One region of the Paenibacillus sp. FSL M7-0802 genome, then DNA from elsewhere that is predicted to be linked to it. Evidence: riboswitches for the same ligand, from Rfam matches in the RefSeq annotation. Region 1 holds a riboswitch; each other region holds the start of a gene.
The links. Region 1 has a riboswitch for cobalamin ahead of MHB54_RS13930 (ABC transporter substrate-binding protein). Riboswitches for the same ligand answer to the same signal wherever they lie in the genome.

Region 1 (7,454 bases):
TATTTGTGCGCCAATCCGTCAGGGATTACAACCCCAAGGACAGGCTTCACTTGAGAAACAACTCAAGGGAGCCTGTCCTTTTTTTGGTTTTGGCAGGTTTTATACTATTTTAAAGTACAGAAGGAGCGATACTCGCATAATGAAAGCTTTGGAGGAACGTATTCGTCAAGAGGGACAAATTTTATCTGATACCGTACTAAAGGTAGATTCATTTTTGAATCATCAGGTAGATACAGCATTAGCATTGGAGATTGGTAAGGAGTTTGCACGCCTTTTCGGCAGTGCTCCGATCACCAAGGTGCTTACAATTGAAGCTAGTGGTATTCAATTTGCTATGGCTACTGCTATTGCCTTGGGGGTCCCGTTCATTTATGCGAAGAAAAAGAAAGCAATCACGCTGAATGAGCAGGTATACTTCGCCGAGGTTCATTCATTCACTCGGCAGGAAACCTATCAGGTGAGTATTTCCCAAAAATATCTCGATGCCAGCGACCATGTGCTAATCGTAGATGATTTTTTGGCTACTGGCGCAGCATTGGTTGGACTTACGGATATTGTGAAGGAAGCAGGAGCGGAGCTGGCCGGGGTTGGCTGTGTGATTGAGAAGAGCTTCCAGGAAGGTCGTGGACTGTTGGAGCAGAGAGGCATTGCCGTACGTTCTCTTGCGCGTATCGCTTCCATGGCACCAGGCGAGGTTCATTTTATAGAGGAAGCTGGCGTGGTGATTCCTCCCGTTAAGGAGAATGTGGGATGTTAAGTAAACAAAAGTTATTCGCGCTGGGCTTCCAGCATGTCATGGCGATGTACGCTGGAGCAATTGCTGTACCTCTAATTGTAGGGGGAGCATTGCACCTGACGCCAGCCCAGATGGCTTATTTGGTGGCTGCCGATCTGTTCACTTGCGGGATTGCTACGTTATTACAGATTATGGGCACACGCTTTTTCGGTAGTAGACTGCCTGTCATTTTAGGCTGTACGTTTACGGCAGTAGGGCCCATCATCGCGATTGCTTCGACCTCAAATTTAGCGACAGCGTATGGTGCCATTATTTTGTCTGGTATATTTGTGGTGTTAGCAGCACCGTTGTATGGCAAGCTGCTACGCTTTTTCCCGACGGTGGTTACAGGTTCGGTCGTTACGATTATCGGTCTATCCCTTATTCCGGTGGCGATGAACAATGTAGCAGGGGGTCAGGGCAGTTCGGACTTTGGACAGCCACGTAATTTACTGTTGGCCTTAGTCACACTACTGGTTATTCTGCTTGTGAATCGGTTGGCAAAAGGCTTTTTGCGCTCGATTTCCGTGCTTATTGGGTTGTTCGTGGGCACAGTGGTTGCTTATGGAATGGGAATGGTGCATTTTGCTCCCGTGGCGGAGGCTTCATGGGTGAGTGTTGCACAGCCGTTTTATTTTGGTAAGCCTGAGTTTAGCATTATGGCAGTTTGTACGATGATTATCGTCAATATTGTCAGTATGGTTGAGTCTACAGGCGTTTATTTGGCAGTAGGCAAAGCAATTGATCAGAAGGTGGAGCAGAAGCAGATCGTCAATGGTCTGCGTTCCGAAGGACTTGCGATTATGCTTGGGGGTATTTTTAACGCGTTTCCTTATACAGCTTTCTCGCAAAATGTTGGTCTGATTTCACTCACACGCGTCAAATCGCGGAACGTTATTTTTGCTGCGGGCGGTATCATGGTTGTTCTTGGTTTGCTTCCTAAGCTGGCTGCCTTAACGACAGTGATTCCTAACGCTGTGCTGGGCGGGGCGATGATCGTCATGTTCGGCTCGGTCGCTGCATCAGGCATGTCTATTTTGTCAGAAGTGGATCTACGGAAAGAAAGCAATCTGCTGATCGCAGCATGCAGCATTGCCGTGGGCCTAGGCTCTGCCGTTCTGCCGCAAATGTTCGACCAGCTGCCGAGCTTTGCTAAAATGCTGTTGCAAAATGGCATCGTTTCGGGTTCGATTACAGCGATTGTCTTGAACATCGTTTTGACAAGAAAACAGGGCGAATCGGTCAAAAGCGTGACGGTTCAGGAGGTTCCACAGAAGGTTTGATGATTAGGAATAAATAAACCCTTGCCGTCTGGGGACATATAGATATTGACCCTGTCCGACTGTGCAGTGGCGCTAAAGTTAACTCTTAAGTTGATTTATTTACTAGAGGAATTTGCTAGAGTAGTGGGCGAGGCCGTGGTATAATTTACCTTATGGATTTTGAATAGTGGTGGATGTTTTCGGACCACGGTGTAGCTTCCCGAAAGGGGGTGAAGCCGATGGTCAACCTTGTGTCGTGCTACGATGTGTTGCGTTGGATGGTTACTTTACTAAGCCTGGTGTTTAGTATTCGTAAACTTTATCGCTGGCTACGTCGGAAATTTCGGAACAAGCGAAAACCCACCGCGTAATTAGGTTAGGCGCCTAACGGTGGGTTTCGTTTGCATTAACATTTAGTTGTGCAGCGCGCCGTGGTGGTGATCCACAGCCTTTCAAGTCCTAAGAGTCTTTGCCGTTGGCGCGGCGAAGACTCTTTTTAGTATACGGACACGATGATTATCTATATACCTAATTTTAGCACGTTCATTTCGTGCACGCAATGAATAGACATCACCTTCATTCTCGCTACATCGTTCAAATTTAAATTATTGTGCAGCATTTATTGACAAGCCTGTGACAACAAAATAAGATCGTAATGGAAAGAAATAAAGGAAGAAAACAGGTGTGAGCCGGACGACTCTATGTACGAGGTTTTGTTGAGACCATGTAGATGGTTGTTGAGCGTGTTCACTTAAAAGGGAAGTTCGGTAGATTCCGACACGGACCCGCCACTGTATACAGGCATCAGCAGGATACTGCTGGAGCTTTCAGAACAGCCACTGGAACTGTGAAGAACCGGGAAGGCCTGAAAGATGCGCCTGGAGTCAGGAGACCTGCCTGTTTTGACATCACTGTCAGACCCACGGGATGCTGGGGAGGTGGTTAGGCGTGCTGCATACGGAATGTCTGAAACCGATCTGATCCCTTCTATGTTTTTGGAGTTGGCTTCGAGGTGAGTTTTGACATTTTATAATGAAAGCATTTCTGACTGCTGATCAAGTGGTCCGGAATGCTTTTTTCGCGTTTTGCGTTAGGTTTATATGATTTTACAAGATAGAGGGGGATTCTTTGAATGATTAGCAATCGTAGCAGGCGTTCATGGTTGATATGTACAGGGGTGATGCTATTTCTGGCAGTTATGGCTCTTTCGGGATGTACCAGCAATAAGACGTCGGATAGCTCCGGCAAGGGTGAAAACGCGTCAGCACAACAAACAGCGACAGGTAAAAAGCTGATAATGGCGTATACATGGAAACCGTCAGGCGTTGACCCGCACGGAGATAATAGCTGGGATGTGATGCGATCCGGTGCAGGTGAGACACTGGTACGTTTGAATGAAAAGCTGGAGCCTGTGGCTTGGCTGGCAAAGGAGTGGAAGCAGGATAGTCCTACAGTTTGGACGTTCAGCTTGCAGGATAAAGTCACTTTTCATGATGGAAAGAGTATGGATGCAGCAGGTGTAAAAGCGTCTTTGCTGCGCTCTATCGAGAAAAGCCATCTGGCGAAGGATTTACTGAATGTGAAGTCCATTGATGTAAGCGGCCCGCTGGCTTTGAAAATCACGACAAACCAGCCGAACGCGGCGCTGGTGTCCAATCTAGCTGATCCATCGACGATTGTACTGGATGTGGCATCGATGAAAGATGAGCAGAGCTACCCAGCGATGACAGGCGCCTTTAAAATCAAAGCGTTCAACAAAGACCAATCGTTGGTCGTAGAGCGTTATGACGGATATTGGGGCGAGAAGGCACGACTGGCTGAAGCGACGATGAAGTTCATTACGGATGGGAATTCGCGCCTGATGGCGCTGCAATCCGGCGAGGTGGACGTGGCGACGGATATTCCGGTTGATAACGCAGAGGTACTGAAAAAGAACGACAAGCTACAAGTGCTGTCGGCTCCCTCCTTGCGCACCCATATGATCGTGTACAATATGGAATCGCCAGTATTCAAGGATGCGGCGAACCGTAAGGTGGTGGACAGCCTGATTCCACGCGCATCGATTGTGAGCGCCGTCATGAGGGGCTTCGGTACGGAAGCAAGCAGTCCGTTCCCGAGCATTCTTCCCTTCGGTAAAGTTGAGCGTAAAGCGCTGAACGGAACGGCAGAGCAGCTGTTGACGAAGGATGGGTGGCAGAAAGACGCCCAAGGGACATGGACTAAGCAAGGCAAGCCGTTCGAGGTTACACTGCTGACTTTCCCTCAGCGTCCAGAGCTCTCCGTTATGGCTGAGGTCATCCAAAGCCAATTGCTGAAAGAGGGAATCCAGGTCAAGATTCGCAAGGTGGAAAATATCGACGAGGCGTTGACCAAAAACGATTGGGATTTTGCAATGTACAGCATGCTTACTGCTCATACAGGAGAGCCGCAATATTTTATGGACATGTTTTATTCTTCGAAAAGCGAAGCCAATGTAAGCCGGTATAGTTCCAAACCGCTAGAGAGTATTCTTAACAGCTTGAAGCTGGCGAAGGATACAGCGCAGCGTAATGCTGTGACACTACAAGCGCTGGATATCATCAATGCGGATTTGCCACAGTCGTTCATTGTGCATCCTGATAATGTGTTTGGTGTGAAAAAAGGGGTGGAGGGTTTTACACCCCATCCGATCGAGTATTACTACATTACAGCGCAATCTGATATTACGGAATAACGAGCTGCGTATCCTATGATTCGTTTTATACTGGAACGTGTGGCGCAGCTGCTCATCATTGTATTCGTTGTATCCACGCTGACTTTTGTACTGATGCGGCTCGCTCCTGGTGACCCTGCTACTATTTTGCTCACCGCGCATAATGTCCCTGCCTCTGAGGAGGCGTTGACGACGCTACGGCAGGAACTGGGCTTAAACGAGCCGCTTCATATTCAATATGTGAACTGGCTGCGAGATGTGTTCACGGGGCATTGGGGCACCTCGTATGTATCCAAGGAATCCGTGCTAGCCGAACTATGGAACAGACTGCCTGCTACTGTGGAGCTAGCTGCTGCGGGCTTTGCCGTCATGACGGTGCTTACGCTGGGGCTGGGACTGGCTGCCTCGCTAAAAATCAGCGGCCCACTGGATCGTCTGGGCAGGCTGTTTGCCCTGCTGGGATCGTCGATTCCCTCTTTTTGGCTTGGTTTTCTGTTGATCTATCTATTCTCCGTTCGCTTGGGCTGGCTCCCATCCATGGGAAGGGAGGACTGGACACATCTAGTGCTCCCAGCGCTGACTCTTGGCGCAGGTTTGGGAGCGGTGCAAGCCCGTGTACTGCGCGCTCAAATGCTGGAGCTGGGTGACCGGAATTTTGTGAAAGCAGCGAAGGCTCGAGGCTTTTCACGTATGCATATCCTGTTTTTTGAGATATTTAAGCATGCGGTTCTGCCTATGATTACACTGCTAGGTACAAATCTATCATTTATGCTGGCAGGTAATGTCATCGTCGAGACCATTTTTTCATGGCCGGGGTTAGGTAAGTATTTTATAGATGCGATTACCCAGCGAGATTATCCGGTGATTCAGGGGTATGTTATTTTTGCCGTATTTTTAATAGTAGGTGTTCAGTGTTTGGTGGATTTGGTCCAGACGGCGATAGATCCGAGGCTACGTTTGCGTTAAGGGGGAAGCTGAAAATGAAAAAGATACGGCTTTCCTTTCAAGGGAGCTTGCTGGCAGGAGGCGTACTTTTTGGTCTGATCGTGCTGCTTGGGTTATTGGCTCCATGGGTCGCTCCTCATGATCCTCTTCAAGTGGATCTTTTGAACCGTCTGGCACCACCCAGTCGGAAATATCCTTTCGGTACGGATCATCTGGGTCGGGATGTGCTGTCACGGCTAATTTACGGGATACGGACGAGCGTGCTAATCGCATGTGCAATTACTGTAGCTACGCTGTGCTTTAGTCTGCCTATAGGGTTGCTCATTGGTTATGTGCGTGGACGTGTAGATCAGCTGATCATGCGGGGAATCGATGGCGTATTGGCTTTTCCTGATATTATTTTAACGGTGGCAATTGTGGGCATTTTGGGCCCGGGTTTTGTTAACATGACCCTTGCGATTATTGCGGTACGGTGGGCGGGCTATGTCCGGTATATCCGTAGTCTGGTTCAAAAAGCCTGTCAGGAGGACTACGTTCGGTATGCCCGTTTATCCGGCAATTCACACGTACGTATACTGAGACGTTATGTATTGCCACAAACGTTGCCGCAGTTGTTGGTTTATGCGGTATGGGATATCGGACGCGTGGTGCTGATGATCGCGGGGCTATCCTTTCTTGGACTGGGTGTACAGCCGCCCAAGCCAGAGTGGGGCGTGATGCTGCATGATGCAACCTCATATTTTCAGGTGGCTCCGCATGTCATGATTTTCCCGGGCTTGGCGATTATGCTATTCGTACTTGCCTGCCAGCTTTTGGGCGACCGCTTTTCGGAAAAGGGGGCGGCCAAATAGTGGGAGATCAAATAGCCCTTGGGGGCAAGGATACGATAGAACAAGTGGCAGGGCGAAAACCGTTGTTACACGTGGAACATTTGGAAATCTGCCGCACAGGCGTAGGAGCAAGCGGAAGTGGGAGCAAACCACTGCTGCGGGATGTGAGCTTTTCCATATATTCAGGGGAGATTGTGGCCCTGACCGGACCGAGCGGATGCGGCAAGAGTCTGACCGCACACGCAATCGCAGGCATGCTGGAGCCAGGTATCGGTGTTACGCAAGGGCGTATCTACTATAACGGGGAAGACATTCTCCCGTTCCAGGAACGGCGCTGGCAAAGGCTGCGCCGAGAGGATATTGCCCTGCTCATTCAACAATCGCTGAGCGGGTTGAATCCGATCCGGACTGTCCGCGCCCAGCTGATGGATACGCTTAGACTGTACGGGCGGCGTTGGATGCCGCACGACCAGATGGAGCCGGGGCACGCTGATGCAGCCCCATCCCACACTGCACCGAAGCAAGTCCACCCACTGGGCGTGCTGTCACGGATGCGGCAGATGCTGAGTCGTGCCACGGAGATAGCCAGAGGAGGCGCTACTCCAGTGCGGGAGGCCTATTTGCGCTCTCTGCTCCGCAAGGTTGGGTTTGCAGATCCTGAGCATATTTTGTCGTCATATCCTTTTGAACTAAGCGGAGGCATGTGTCAAAGGGTGCTGCTGGCTGCAATGTTAAGCTCAGGTCCGAGCCTCTTTATTGCCGACGAGCCTACTACGGCGTTGGATGTTATCAACCGCGACAAGGTTTTGGCATTGTTGCAACAATTGAGAGAAGACTTTGATCTCACCATATTGTTGATTTCACATGATCGCCAAGGTATGAGCCGCATAGCAGATCGAGTGTTGGAGATGAGCCCGGAAGGAAGGATGCACCAGTGATGCTGGAATTGA
Region 2 (7,454 bases), 220 kb from region 1:
CCTCCAGCTTTTCATCGGCAAAGGCCAGCGCTTGCACCAGCTCCTTGTCCAGCTTGTGCTCTGCCTCCAGACTGACTGGCACATGCAGCAGACTGCATGATGGCTGTACGATAAGCTGTGCGGCAGTGGTTTGTTCTGCTAACTGACCCAGCAGGGCAGCCACAGCGTTCAGGTCGCTTCGCCATATATTGCGCCCGTCAATAACCCCAGCGCCCAGCGTTTTTCCTTTAGGGAAGCCATGCTGCAATATATGCTGAAGATTTTCGCCATCATCATACACAAAATCAAGACCCAATCCCTGTACCGGAAGTGCGGACAGACGCTCATAATGGTCCAGGCTGCCAAAGTAGGTTTGCAGCATTATATTCAAGGAGGGCGCAGCTTGAGTCAAAGCTTCATAGACTTCCTGAATAATGTCCAAATCCTCTGCCGGGAATGAGGTGGTCAGGACAGGTTCATCGATTTGGACCCACTGAACGCCTTCTGCCGCTAGTTCAGACAGGATACGGGTGTACAGTGGCAGGAAGCTTCGTACGATGGCGGCCAAATCCTTACGATCATAGCCTTTGGATAAGGTAACGAATGAATAGGGGCCGATGAGGACCGGTTTCCCATCAATGCCTAGCTCTTGTTTTGCTTCACGATAAGCCTGTAAGGGTTTATTTTCAGTGAACACCGGGACTGCGTTTGCCAATTCAGGAACGATGTAGTGATAATTGGTATTCATCCATTTGGTCATTTCACTGGCGGTTGCTCCCTTCTGTCCACGAGCGATCCCAAAATACACGGACAGAGGAACCGGACCTGCGGGACGATGGTTGAACCGTTCGGGTACCAGACCGAACATTACAGATGTATCCAGCATGTGATCGTAATAGGAGAAGTCTCCGACAGGAATGCGATCAATCCCCTTGTCACGCTGCTTGCTCAGATGCTCCAACCGTAATCTTTTCATCTCCGTCTGCAGTTCGCTTTCGTTAATGCTGCCGTTCCAGAAGCGTTCCAGTGCTTTCTTCCATTCCCGGTTTTCGCCGATACGCGGATATCCCAGATTACTGCTAATCAAGCCGGACAATTCAGGCCATTCAATAATGGACATGTACTTTTCCTCCTAGTGGGTAGCTGTTTTATTTTTACGTACCAAAAAAGGCATTCTTCCCCCAGAGTTAAAAATAAGTAGGGGAAAGAATGCCTCCGTGATTAAAAAATCAAAAATACGGCGACTGCTCTTAACACCTCCCTATCTTCCGTAGGTACTTGCGATGTTGTTAAAATAGGCAGGTCTCCTGACTTACGGATCATGACTCTCAGCATTCCTTCCCGGTCTGTGGACCAGTGGATATATGAACAGCTGAAAGTTCCCCGTTTACAGTGGCGGGACCGTGCCGGATTTGCACCGGCTTCCCTTTTAAGCCTGATCTGAATAGAACAGACACCTATCTCCAAGCTATGCGGTTAAGGTATGACGAATAATTATGCACTCGTATACTTGTTCACCATCATAAGTGAAACTTACAGGATGCGCAATAGAAACTCCAATGGAAACAGTTAGCTATATGAAAAAAAGACAAGCCTTACCCATGATGGGGACTTGTCTTAGATATATAGCATCTTGCCGGGTAAACTTCGCGTTAAGCCAATGAAACGGTATAGCCTGCCTGAATACTGGCTTTTACATCTACCAGACGCTGGTTGCGACTGCCCCGGAAGGGAAGGGTCAGGTCCTTTTGCTGTTCTACAAAACGACCATCCACAATCACATCGCACAAAAGCGCTAGCTCCTGTCGCTCCTGATCTGTGAGTAAATCTTCATAGACAAAGCCAGTATAAGCCCACACGGTTCGGTCGGGACAGGCCTCGCGGAAGTCACGCACAAATTGCGAGCATTCTGCTGCTGAGAAAAACGGATCTCCCCCGCAGAGAGTCAGTCCGTCCAACAACGGATTATCCATGATGTCACGAATGACTTCCTGTTGTCGTTGGGGTGTAAATGGCTCACCTGCACGGAAGCTCCACGACGCTGGATTAAAGCATCCGGGACAGGCATGACGGCAACCGCTAATAAACACGACAGTGCGCAGGCCGTATCCTTCGTTCAGAGATTCCGGAATGTAGCCACACAAATTCACTTATGTTTCACCCGGTCTCGAACTTCTGCCTGTTTTGCAGCATTAAAGCGAACGGTATAATCTCCTGTCAGATATCCGGTTACCCGACGTAAGCGCTGAAAGTGTGTATGCTCCTCATCTGTGCCGCATTGGGGGCAGCTTGTCCCGATAATCCCTTCATAACCACATTCCGTACAACGATCCACCGGGTGGTTGATAGAGAAATAGCCGATGTTCTGATGCAGCGCGTACTGAACAATTTTAAGAAACGCATCCGGGTTATTCCGCGCGTTACCATCCAGCTCGATGTATGAAATCGCACCAGCGTTGCAGAGGTTATGGAACGGAGCTTCCAAGCTGATTTTACGAGCAGCCGGGAGCGTATAATACACGGGAATATGAAAAGAATTCGTGTAATATTCTCGATCATTTACCTCAGGGATAATCCCGAAATCACGTTGATCCAGCAATGTGAACTTGCCCGACAGACCTTCGGCAGGCGTAGCGAACAATGTAATATTTAAATTGTGATATTCACTCATTCGATCGCAATACACGCGCATGGAAGTGATGATTCGCTGTGCCTCGCGGTATACGAAATCATCCTCCCCGTGGTGTTTCCCGTATAGTGCCTTCATGCACTCAGCCAGCCCGATGAACCCGATCGAAAGCGTACCGTGCTTTAGTACGCTTCCCACCTTATCATCTGGCGCCAGTTGTTCTCCACCTTCCCATACCCCTTCGCGCATCATAAAGTCCGAGGCTTTGGCCGGTTGGCTGGTCTGGATTTGATAGCGATGGATTAGGCCATCCACCGCAATGCGCATAACTTCTTCCAGTCTCGCATCAAAGCGATCACGGTCAGGTGTCAGGCGTTTGCCTGTGCAAATACCATACTCAATGCCAAGCCGCACCAGATTAATGGTATTGAAGGAGAGATTTCCCTTGCCACTCTGCCGGTTTCTACCGAAACGGTCAGAAATGGTGCGGGTACGGCAACCCATTGTCGCTATAATGGTATCCGGGTCATCAGCACGGTAAAAAGGCAAGTTGAAGGTGGCATCCACATTCACAAAATTGGGATACATCCGTCTGCTAGAGCATTCTACTGCCCGTAAGAACAAATCATAATTGATGTCGCCTTCTGCCTGGTTGATTCCCTCTTTGCATTGGAAAATATGCTGCGGAAAAATAGGAGTTTCCCCGCTGCCCAAGCCGCGAATAGTGGCCTCCAGCAGCGATTGAGTAACAAGCCGTCCTTCAGCAGACGTGCACATTCCGTAATTCAGTGAAGTGAATGGAATCTGTCCACCCGCCCGACTGCTCATGGTGTTCAGGTTATGAATGAGCGATTCAGCAGCCTGCCGGGTTTCCGTTTCCGTTTCTTCGCGTGCGAATGCGTATGAACGAGGGCAGACTTCTTGCAAATGGGGATTGGCCATATGTAGTTCGTCGTCAGACAGATGGGATTCTATCTCTTCCTCGAACAACCGAAGTCCCTTGCGCAGATGCTTGCGGAAGGACCGGGCAACGTATGGGGCAAGGTCCCAATCTATTTTATTGGCGGAGACACCTCCGAATTGGCTATTTTGCTGAGATTGGAAAATAATGGCGACCAGTGCCATAGCGGACATAATCGTTTGCGGTGTGCGCACAGAGCCGTTGCCTGTATTGAAGCCGTCTCGCAGTAAACGACCAAACGGGATAAAGATACAATTTGTAGTTCCGAGCGCATATTGGTCCAAATCGTGAACATATACATATCCGTGGTCAATCGCGTTCGTCAGTTCAGGCGGAAGTACCCGCAGGCGCGCATACCATTTGGCATACTCGGACCCAAGCTTGCTCATTTTGCCGCTGAACGATTCTCCATTCAAATTCGCATTCTCCCGCAGCATGTCCAGATCTTGTGCCCCAATGACCCGCTCGCCGATGTCGTATAATTGATGTTCCTCCAGCACCTTCATCGTAAAACCCTCCATATAGTAAAATATATATATTTTTCACAAAAACAACATATTGATGATATCTTGTGTTAACCAATTGTTTCGATCTATATATTGTATATACGTAAACATTGAGAGTATGTGACTATTGTCACATTGATAGGAGTGGGCGGTATAAAAAAGCCAGATACAGAGTAAGGGACACATCCACGGATATGTATCTTACTCTATATCTGGCCATCGTAGTTGCGATGAAAATGATAGGCTTGCGAGTACATAGTATATGATCTTGGGATATTGTTTTGGGAAGGTTTAGAGTAGCTTTTTCAACTGGGACACCCGGCCTTGGGAAATATCTAGCATTTCGGCATATACTTTTTGTGGCAGATTCGGGTGTTCCTGAATCAGCTTGCGTAGCTTTTTTACCATTTCACCTTGCTGCACTCTAGATTGCTTGGGTTGCCAGGTTGTATTGGTTCGGGTCGGCTTAGAATCTTCTTGAGCCTGGATAGCATCGGTGCTTGTGGCATGCACATTTTCATCGGTCTTTAATACCTGGATGCACTCTGCGCAAATAAAGCTGTCGCGAAAATAAGTTAAATGATCCACTGCGCCGCAAAATTTGCAGGAGACACCGGTGTATTTTCTTAGTACAAACCCTTCTTCATCTACGAAAAATTCAAGTGAATCACCGATATTGATATCCATTGTAGTGCGCATTTCCTTAGGGAGTACAATCCGCCCCAATTGATCCAGAGGCCTTGTCATTCCGGTATTTTTCATTAGCGCTTCCTCCTTCAGTGATATATCCTGATTATACCAAAAAATATTATTTTTAGCTTTGTATATTGAAGGTAAAATACAACTTTTTTTGTCTTTATGCTGCGGTCTCTCTTTCAAACAGTATAGGATGTTTTCGGTATTGTTGCCGGGGTACTCCTTTTTAGCTATGATATATTAAAACGCTTTCATAAAAGTGCTTTTTATCATCTTAATTAAGCTAAGGAGATGACGGATATGAGTCATGAAACAACGGGTATCGAATATTTATTTCAAGATCCGAAGATTCATCTGGATGAGCGTGTACGGGATCTCGTTTCGCGACTAACCTTGGAGGAAAAGGTTGAATCCATGTTGCAATACCAGCCGGCCATTGACCGATTGGGAGTCGCAGCTTACAAGCACGGTACGGAAGCGGCACACGGGATAGCGTGGTTAGGTGAGGCGACTTCATTTCCTCAGCCTGTAGGATTGGCATGTACTTGGGATACGGAATTAATGCGCCAAATCGGCTCTGTTATCGCAGATGAGGCACGTGTTTACTATCGTCGTGATCCCAAATTAAACGGTCTGACCCTGTGGGCACCTACGGTGGATATGGAGCGTGACCCGAGATGGGGGCGCAATGAGGAAGCTTACGGCGAAGATCCGTATTTGACGGGAGAGTTGTCAAAGGAGTTAGTCAAGGGGATACAGGGGGATCATCCGGTATATTTGAAAGCGGTTGCCACTTTAAAACATTTTCTGGGTAACAACAATGAAGTGGATCGGGGAAGTGGCTCCTCCAGTATAGACCCACGAAACCTGCGAGAATATTACCTAAGAGCTTTTGAAAAGCCTTTTACGGAAGGCGGCGCACAGTCGATGATGACTTCTTACAACCTGATTAATGGAACGCCTGCTACGTTATATCATGGGGTTAACGATATTGTCAGGGGCGAATGGGGGATGGACGGCTTTGTTGTAAGTGATGCGGGTGATGTCATGGGGATTGTCAACGATCATCAGTATTACGATTCCCATACGCCTGGCGTGGCCGAATCTATTCGGGCGGGAATTGACAGCATTACAGATGATGCAGAGCTCTCCAAACAGGCAATTCGTGAAGCCTTGGCGCAAGGAACGCTACAAGAAGAAGACCTGGATCGGGCATTGTTCCATACGTTCCGTGTCCGTTTTCGTTTGGGGGAATTTGATCCGGCGGCAGACAATCCCTATGCCTCAATCGGAGAGGAAGCTCTCCTGACAGAGCAAGCCCGTGAATTGTCGCTGCGTGCGGCGAGGGAGCAGATCGTACTGCTTAAAAATGAGCATGAACTCTTGCCATTGAACCCTGCCCAGTGTGGCAAAGTAGCGGTCATTGGTACGCATGGCAATGAGGTGTACCGCGACTGGTATTCCGGTACGCTGCCCTACCGGGTTACACCGCTGGAGGCGATTCGTGCCAAACTGGAAGGCGAGGACGCAAAGGAAAGCGTCGTGTACCGTGATGCCAAGAATCGCGTGACCTTGACGGCGGCGAATGACGGAGCGAAGCTTACAGTCGATTCTTCTGGTGAGATGCGCCTGTCCCAGGATGGAGACCCAACGGTATTGACCATGACGGATTGGGGCTATGGCAGTGTGACGTTACATGATGAGCATCTGGGTACTTACGTGACGAGTGATGAGGAAACGCTCCGTGTTACAGCTGATGAAGCGTATGGCTGGTATGTCAAAGAGGTCTTTGGGCTGACTCCTGTTGGACAAGGAGAGCATCTGTGGACAACATGGAATGGCAAACCAGTGATTGCCGGAACGGAGGGCTCATTAAAGGTAGTGGAGGCTGAAAAATCTGCACTTAACGCTGTAGAGAGTAACGCCTCGACAGTTTTAGGACAGAGCCAAACATTCCAGGTAGAGACGGTGTCAGATGGTTTAGCGGAAGCGATAGCCGCTGCGCAAGCGGCAGATACAGCAATTGTATTTGTTGGAAATCACCCGCTCATCAATGGAAAGGAAGAGAATGACCGTCCAGGCTTGGAACTGGCAGCTTCCCAGCAACGGCTTATCGAGGAAGTGTATCGCGTCAATCCGAATACGATTGTGGTTCTGACGGGCAGCTATCCATTTGCCATCCCTTGGGTTCAGGAGCATATTCCAGCGATCGTATACACGTCTCATGCGGGACAAGAGCATGGTACAGCAATAGCGGATGTGTTATTTGGAGATTACGCGCCAGCGGGGCGTTTGAACATGACCTGGGTTCAGAGCGAGGATCAATTGGGCGACATCAAAGATTACGATATTATTCGCGGCGGTCGTACCTATCAATATTTTGAAGGTGAATCCTTGTATCCGTTTGGCCATGGATTGACGTATTCGCCTTTTGAATATAATGACCTGCGTACGGATGCCCCAAAGGATAGCGTAAAATCTATTGCTGCACTGGATGCCGTGGATACGCTCCAGGTGTGGGTAGAGGTGACGAATCGGGGTGTAGCTGCTGGTGAAGAGGTTGTACAACTCTATGTACGGCCCGGTGCCTCACGAGTAAAGCGACCACTGAAGACATTGTGCGGTTTTCAACGTATTCGCTTAGACGCAGGTGAGACGCGAACGGTTTCCTTTACGATTCGGA
Region 3 (7,454 bases), 250 kb from region 1:
CCCGTGCTTAATGGCAAAGCCGACAAAATCCCCCATCTGAATAAAGGCCTCTTCCGTCAGCTGATCGTACATTTGCATGGCATATTTTTCACTGCTGCCACCTGTGGTCAGGACTATTTCCTGGCAGTTCATCGCTTGCGCAACCGATATGGCCTGCACGACACTGGCTTTATAAGCTGACGTGGAAAACGGAACGACCACTCCACGCGTGCCTAGTATGGAAATACCGCCAAGAATGCCAAGTCGCCCATTCAACGTTTTCTTGGCAATTTCTTCACCGTCCGGTACGCTGATGACGACACGGACACCTTTGGCCGATCCGTGCTCTTCAAGCACGCCTGTCACAGCCTCCGTAATCATCCGGCGCGGCACCGGATTAATCGCTGCTTCCCCGACAGGCACAGGCAGACCGGGCTTCGTTACCCGCCCCACGCCGATGCCACCGTCCAGCTCAATGCCCGGCTCCTCCCGCCAGCTAACAGAGGCGCTAATTCTCGCCTGATGCGTGGCATCTGGGTCATCGCCACCGTCCTTGATCGTCGTGCAGGAAGCTTCGTCCGCGTCCAACACAGGCTCAATCAGCTCAAACGCATGATCAAAGCCCGCGGGCAGCGATATCACTGCTTCCTTCGGCGGAATGCCCGTGATGAGCAGTTGTACCGCTCCTTTGGCCACTGCAGCCGCACAAGCTCCAGTCGTAAAGCCTGACCGCATCGGCTTGTCAGGTGCGGGAGCTTCACCGCTTTTCATCCGTTTGGGCCTGTCGACGGACGCCGCTTCCTTTTCCATGCCAATTCCTCCTTAACCTCTTCTGCTGATCATACTCCAATTCATTTCATGATACAGCAAACGGACAACCGCATCTAGCGGACAGCCATTAAGGAGATCGCATTCAATGCTGCTACGACAATTGTACTGCCGCCCTTGCGTCCAATATTCGTAATGAACGGAATATCCAGCTTGCGCAGCTCGTCCTTGGATTCTGCCGCCGAGACGAAGCCTACGGGCATGCCAATTACCAGTCCGGGCTTAGCTGCTCCTTCTTTCACCAGACGAATTAACTCCAGCAACGCTGTCGGCGCATTACCAATGGCATAGATACCGCCTTCGCCCGCCTGAATCGCTTTGCGCATCGAAATAATGGCGCGTGTCGTATTCAGCCTTTTCGCTTCTTCCATGACGTCAGGGTCAGATATGTACACATGCACATCCCCACCAAATTGACGGATACGATCCTTGCTCAGCCCCGCTTGAATCATTTGCACATCCGCCACTACCTGCTGTCCTGCACGAATCGCTGCAACCCCGGCTTCAATCGCTTTTGGATGAAACACCATACTGCGGCCCAGCTCAAAATCAGCAGATGCATGAATGACACGCTGTACAACGGGATATTGCTCTGCTGTAAAAGGATGCTCTCCCAGTTCTTCTGTGATCATCTCGAAGCTTTTGCCTTCAATCTCCTGCGGCTGTACCGTTAGCGGTTTGAAATCTGTTTTAAAATCCATCGTATCGACCACTCCCTTATGGAAAATCAGAAAATTAAATTAGCTTAGAACATTAAAGTTACCTATTGTTCCACTACGCAGTCGGATGGTGCTTCCCATCGCCACCGCCCCCGGATTCCTTGAATAAAACCTATGATCAGCGTAGAAATCCGGGGACAAAAGCGACCGCTACGCTTGTACAGCACCATTCCGACTACTCCGTTTTATGTTCATTTTTCAAGTTCGTCTTATATAGGGAAAATGACATTCATGTTAAGGAGTTACAAACACCTCTACACAAAAACTGCACATTTTAAGATGACTATATTTTAAATACACGCCAGAAATCGTTCTGAATTCATCGGATTGACTGGACCGACCAACTTCATAGGCTTATGTCTTAAAGCACAGACTCCTCTTTGTCTATACGCAGTGCGTCGATGACTCCGTCGAAATGATCAAATACTGTGCCAAATTCCACTTCCGGCCTGGAAATCAAAAGTACGTGAATCCCCAGCTCCAATGCAGATTGAACCTTTTCATCCACTGCTCCCGTGCGTCCGCTTTCCTTGGTGACCATCACGGTCGTGCCATAGTGCTTGTACAATGCTTCATTCATCTCGCGGGAAAAGGGTCCCTGCATGGCAATAATATTCTTTTGCTCCATGCCCAGTTCGCTGCATTTCTCCATATTGTCCAAGCGCGGCAGCATGCGTGCAACCAGACGAATCTCAGGGTCTCCGAGTAAATGCTTGGTGAACGTGCCGAGCGTCTTACTGCCTGTCGTAAGCATTACAGAGCCTTTGAGTTGCTTCGCTTCTAATGCGGCCTCTTCATAGGAAGACACGATGTGGAGCAACGGATGATTGTCATATACCAGTCCCGTTCGCTCGTAGCGAATATAAGGAACTCCGGATACGCGAGCGGCTGTCATCGCATTCGCATGTGCTTCTTCTGCAAAAGGATGACTGGCATCAACGACGGCCAGTATTCCCTGCTCCCGAATCATTGCAGCCATTTCATCGGCTGTCATTCGGCCTGTACGTACGTCTAGTCCCACTTCGGACAAGCTGGCTGCCGCGCTTTCGGTTACGACCGAGGTCAATACGTTGAAGCCATTGTCACGGATTTGCAGCGCCAATTCCCGAGCGTCGCTCGTTCCGCATAGCATGAATATCATGAGCCCTTCACCTGCCCGCTTCCGTTCACTACAGATGGCGTATGTGAATGCTCGTGATGGTGATCATGGTCATCATGGCTGTGAGCATGGACATGCTCATGAGTGTGATCGTGGCTGTGTGTATGGTGATCATGATGATCGTGCTCATGTGCATGATGATGATGTTCATGGTCGTGCTCATGCTCATGATGGTGATCATGATCGTGATGGTGATCGTGGTCATGATCGTGGTGATGATGGTGGTGCTCCTGCGCCTCCAGACGGAACTGGCAGTTATCACAATTGGCCGTAACCTTGCCAAACAAGCCTTCCTTAGCTCGCTCCAGCACCAGTTCAATCAATTGGGGATGGAAACCAAAATATCCGCCCATCTCCACTTGTAATGCAGGGTGAGCCTCGGCAAATTCCTGGGTCATTTCTCCGATGCGCTTAATCAGCACACCCGTGAACAGAAAATAGGGAAGCACAATAATCTTTTTGGCCCCCAATCGTACACAACGCTCCAATCCATCGGGAAAAGAAGGCTGCGTCACACCGATAAAGCTGCTCTCTACCCACGTATAAGAAAGCTGCTCCCACAGCATACGGGTGATTTTGAAAAAGTCACTGTTCGCATCTGGATCGCTACTTCCGCGTCCTAACACAAGTACCGCCGTTTCTTCGTCGGATACCTCGGGAAATGCCTCTACAGCGCTATTCATTCCCGCTGGAATCGCAACCGGACGGGCCTCTTTCAAGCGGCTTTGCAGAATGCTGACGATTTTCTCGTGAACGCCAATCGGGCGTCCGTATACAAATTCCACCTGCGGATATTTTGCTTTTGCCCGGTCAATAGCCATCGGAATATCAATTTTGGCATGTACCGCTGCAAACAAGATAATCGGAATAAGAACGACACGCGTCGCCCCTTTCTCCACACATGTTTGCATCCCTTCAGCAATGCTGGGACGTGCCAACTCCAAGAAACAGGTTTCCACGCACATATCCGGTACCCGGTCTGCCACTGCCTGTGCAAATTCCAGCAGCTCCTGGTTCCCCTCCGGGTCCCGACTTCCATGTCCAACCAACAATATTGCATCCACTGCTGTTTTTTCCTCCTCTTTAATAGGGATAACCTGCATGACGCCCTATTTTATATATATGCTTGTATCCAGTTCATCAGGCCTTCATTCCATTAATCACCACAAACCGCATTCACTTCTACCGTTGCTGGTGCATCTTCATGCCGGAAACCCGCAACGACGCCTACACGTTTAAAAAATTTATGAAAACGCTCATTCGGATGCCCTTTTTCCTTATATTCAGCAATGACGTTCTCCACGATATCAGTAATCTGATCACCCGGAATTCCTTCCGCTACGGGCTGAGCGGCATGAGCATTGCGACCGAATTTTTTGCCACCGAGGAAGAGGTCGTATCCTCCCTTGCGATAGACGATTCCGATATCCTCCAGCACCGCTCCATAGCAGGCCATACCGCATCCGTTCAAAGCAATACTCGTTTCCTTGGGTGCCTGTAACCCGCCAAGTACAACCTGTAGATGCTCAGCCACAGGCACAGCGTCATCCTTCTCCATATTGCAGAAGTCGCACGCCTTCACCTTAAACACATCGCCAATCGGCATGACAATGAATCGTTCATCCCGCAGCCGTCCGACCAGTTCCTCGGGGTCTGCACACGGCACGCGCAGCACGATCTGATGATCTGGCGTGTATTCCAGCTCGCCGTCATCACCCGCTACCTCGGCGAGCAGCGCCATCTGACGAGCGGTGAACTTCTTGTTTCCCACACCCGGGGAAACGCCCACCTCAAACAGCGCAGGCTTGCCAAAGCCGCCTGTCGCCATTCCAGCCGTAGCCCCCGCTCCGGCCACCGCTGACGTTCCGGCGGTACTCTCGGCGGTAGGCGCTTGCCCGCTCCAGCGAGCGTTGGCTGCGCCAGGCAGCTTGCCGCCGACAGCGAGGCGGCTTAGTGCCTCTGCCGCCAGCGATGCTGGGGCTGCGCCGGTTTGCACAGCATTCGTTGCCTGCACGGCAGCCATCGCTTGCGGGCGTGCCTGCGTCGCAACCGCAGCGCCGCTCGCGGAGGGTCCAGCGGGCGTAGTCGGGGCTGCGCTTGCCTGCGGTGTATCCTCTTGTGCGCCCAGCGACCACGGCTCCGCTTCCGTGCGGAGACGCTGGTGCGGCTTGAGTGCCTGCTCGGTCGCATCTAATGTGTATTTGCGCTGATATCCGCGCGGAGTCACGATCAAGCCGTCATACACTGTCGTCGAGGAATTGCCGATGATTACAGTCGTCAGCATCCCAATGTCATGGTTCAGCATATCTTCCAGCGTCGTTACAATAACTTGCTGACGTTCACGATAAGCACTTTTCACCAACCCGACTGGAGTTTGCGGATCGCGGTAACGCAGCAAAATGGACTGCGTCTCCACAATCTGGCGGGTACGCCGACCACTGCGCGGGTTGTATAATGCAATCACAAAATCGGCCGAAGCCGCTGCTTCTACGCGCTTCACAATCGTTTCCCATGGGGTCAGATGATCACTCAGACTGATCGTGCACGCATCATGCATAACTGGCGCCCCCAACAGTGATGCACAGGACTGAATAGCCGAGATCCCCGGTACGACTTCTACCTCAACCCCGTCCTCGCGTCGCCAGCCTTTTTGCATCAGCACCTCATACACCAGCCCTGCCATACCATAGACTCCCGCATCTCCACTGGAAATGACAGCTACCTTCTTGCCCATCTCTGCTTGGCGAACCGCCTCCTGTGCACGGCTCACTTCCTCTGTCATTCCTGTGCGTACAATCTCCTGTCCGTTCAACAACGGACGGATCAAATCAACGTAGGTATTGTAGCCGATAATGACCTCACTTTCGGCCAGCGCATCCAGCGCCCGTTTTGTGATATGTTCCATATCTCCTGGTCCAAATCCAATCACCAGCAATTTTCCTAATGGGCTCATCGTGCTCCTCCTATTCATCCTTTTCAGGGCAGCTATGCTATCTATTTCAATGATTTATGCACATCGTGTAACTCAAAAAAACCCCATCCTGCCCGGATGGGGTTTCTATGTACGCATCTCTCATCAGACGAACAAACAGCGTAAGAAGACACTATTTGTCTTCCTCCAGCCTGCCGTTGTTTTCCATCTGACTGTTTACGCTTCAAACGCTGCTGCACGTTCATATCCACGCAAACCTCTAGCCAACATGGAAAAAGCAACGTGTGCCTGATTTCCTGATTTCGTACACCCATCCTCTCCACGAAGGTTAACGGTGCATACAGATCAAGGTAGGTCTCCTGGCTTGGCATCAACGGATTCTTTCGTCTTCCCCGTTTTTCACGAGTGACCATTTTAAAAAATCCTCTTCCTTACAGTGGCGGGACCGCTCGGGATTTGCACCCGATTCCCTGTTACCCTTTGCTCAACCGCAAAGGCACCTTGTCTGTCCGCTATTTGATTATGGGTCTTATCATAACCTTGCCTCAATCAGTTGTGCAAGCACGAAAAACGCTTTATTTCAAGTTCTCTGCTTTATTTTTTAACATATGTAGCAATTCGTCCGGGTCCGCAGAGATACTTAATAACGCTGGGTGCTCGGCCCCGGTAAACCCTTCTTGCACGCTATGACGCACCATTTCTACTAACGGGTCAAAATATCCATTCACATTCAACAGCCCAATGGGCTTGCGATGAATCCCGATTTGCGCCCAGCACAATACCTCGAATAGCTCCTCGAAGGTTCCCAAGCCACCCGGAAGAGCGATAAACGCATCGGCCATCTCGCTCATTGCCGCTTTACGCTCATGCATGCTTGCTACCTCAATAAATTCGGTAACTCCCCGATGAATGATCTCTGCATCAAATAATAGGGTGGGCATAATGCCAGTGACCTGACCGTCACCCGCCAGCATTCCATCCGCCACCTCTCCCATCAGCCCCCTGCTAGAGCCACCATAGATCAGACGGATATGATGACGAGCCATGGCTTCCCCCAGCTTGCCTGCAGCCTCAACATATACCGATGAATGTCCAGGTCTGGACCCGGCAAATACGCAAATAGAATTCATTAACGTCTCAGCTCCTGTCCTAAGTATCATGCATCGAAACTTATTCATTATATTAGATAAACATTTTCGCTATAACAAAAATCTTTGTCGATGCATGTCCAACAAAAAAAGATAAAGACCTCGTAGGCCCTTATCTTTATTTTACTCTGTATCCCAAAATATAAGTTCATTTTTTAGCATACTGCATTTATAATTTCTATCTCATTTCAATGACCATTCACGATCTTCAGACCACAGCCATGCACCGAATCGTTATGTTCAAAATATTTACCCAGCTCCACCATCATCGCGCCCATGCGCTCTTCGGTTGGAAACACGACTCGGTCAATCCCTTCTTCCACAATGGACTGTGCAGTCACCTTCCCTACGGATACAGCAATCACATCCTCACGAAAAGCTTCCAGTAACTCCTCGATTCGATTTTGCTCTCTGGCATATTGGGCCAAAAATCGGATTTGCGGACCACTTGTAAACGTAACAGCATCAACATTACGATGGATAACATCCTCCAGTAACGCCTGCAATTTTGCTTCCTCAGGTGGGATATGCTTATAAGGAAGTACCTGGCGGGTCACTGCCTCCTGCTCGTCCAGCCACTTTACCAACCGTGGAGCTGGATCGCCATGCAGTTGCAACAGTACTTCCTTCCCCTTCAGATCGTATGGGGCGAAAGCTCCTGTCAATCCGATCAAACTTCCGTCCTCGTC

Region 2: another riboswitch for cobalamin. It lies ahead of metE (5-methyltetrahydropteroyltriglutamate--homocysteine S-methyltransferase); the one in region 1 lies ahead of MHB54_RS13930 (ABC transporter substrate-binding protein).
Region 3: another riboswitch for cobalamin. It lies ahead of cobJ (precorrin-3B C(17)-methyltransferase); the one in region 1 lies ahead of MHB54_RS13930 (ABC transporter substrate-binding protein).

Annotation. Positions count from the first base shown of each region.
Region 1 is NZ_JBBOSD010000001.1:2,983,351-2,990,804, forward strand. It holds gene MHB54_RS13920 (xanthine phosphoribosyltransferase) at 140-757, shown strand; gene MHB54_RS13925 (nucleobase:cation symporter-2 family protein) at 751-2,058, shown strand; cobalamin riboswitch at 2,749-2,952, shown strand; gene MHB54_RS13930 (ABC transporter substrate-binding protein) at 3,170-4,750, shown strand; gene nikB (nickel ABC transporter permease) at 4,766-5,695, shown strand; gene nikC (nickel transporter permease) at 5,710-6,525, shown strand; gene MHB54_RS13945 (ATP-binding cassette domain-containing protein) at 6,525-7,442, shown strand; gene MHB54_RS13950 (ABC transporter ATP-binding protein) at 7,439-7,454, shown strand, end outside.
Region 2 is NZ_JBBOSD010000001.1:3,200,719-3,208,172, forward strand. It holds gene metE (5-methyltetrahydropteroyltriglutamate--homocysteine S-methyltransferase) at 1-1,099, opposite strand, end outside; cobalamin riboswitch at 1,260-1,455, opposite strand; gene nrdG (anaerobic ribonucleoside-triphosphate reductase activating protein) at 1,632-2,129, opposite strand; gene MHB54_RS14895 (anaerobic ribonucleoside triphosphate reductase) at 2,126-4,075, opposite strand; gene MHB54_RS14900 (AbrB/MazE/SpoVT family DNA-binding domain-containing protein) at 4,367-4,837, opposite strand; gene MHB54_RS14905 (glycoside hydrolase family 3 protein) at 5,072-7,454, shown strand, end outside.
Region 3 is NZ_JBBOSD010000001.1:3,228,765-3,236,218, reverse strand. It holds gene MHB54_RS15040 (cobalt-precorrin-5B (C(1))-methyltransferase) at 1-789, opposite strand, end outside; gene MHB54_RS15035 (precorrin-8X methylmutase) at 864-1,508, opposite strand; gene cobK (precorrin-6A reductase) at 1,888-2,667, opposite strand; gene MHB54_RS15025 (sirohydrochlorin chelatase) at 2,664-3,749, opposite strand; gene cobJ (precorrin-3B C(17)-methyltransferase) at 3,842-5,638, opposite strand; cobalamin riboswitch at 5,950-6,135, opposite strand; gene MHB54_RS15015 (LOG family protein) at 6,193-6,747, opposite strand; gene MHB54_RS15010 (uroporphyrinogen-III synthase) at 6,954-7,454, opposite strand, start outside.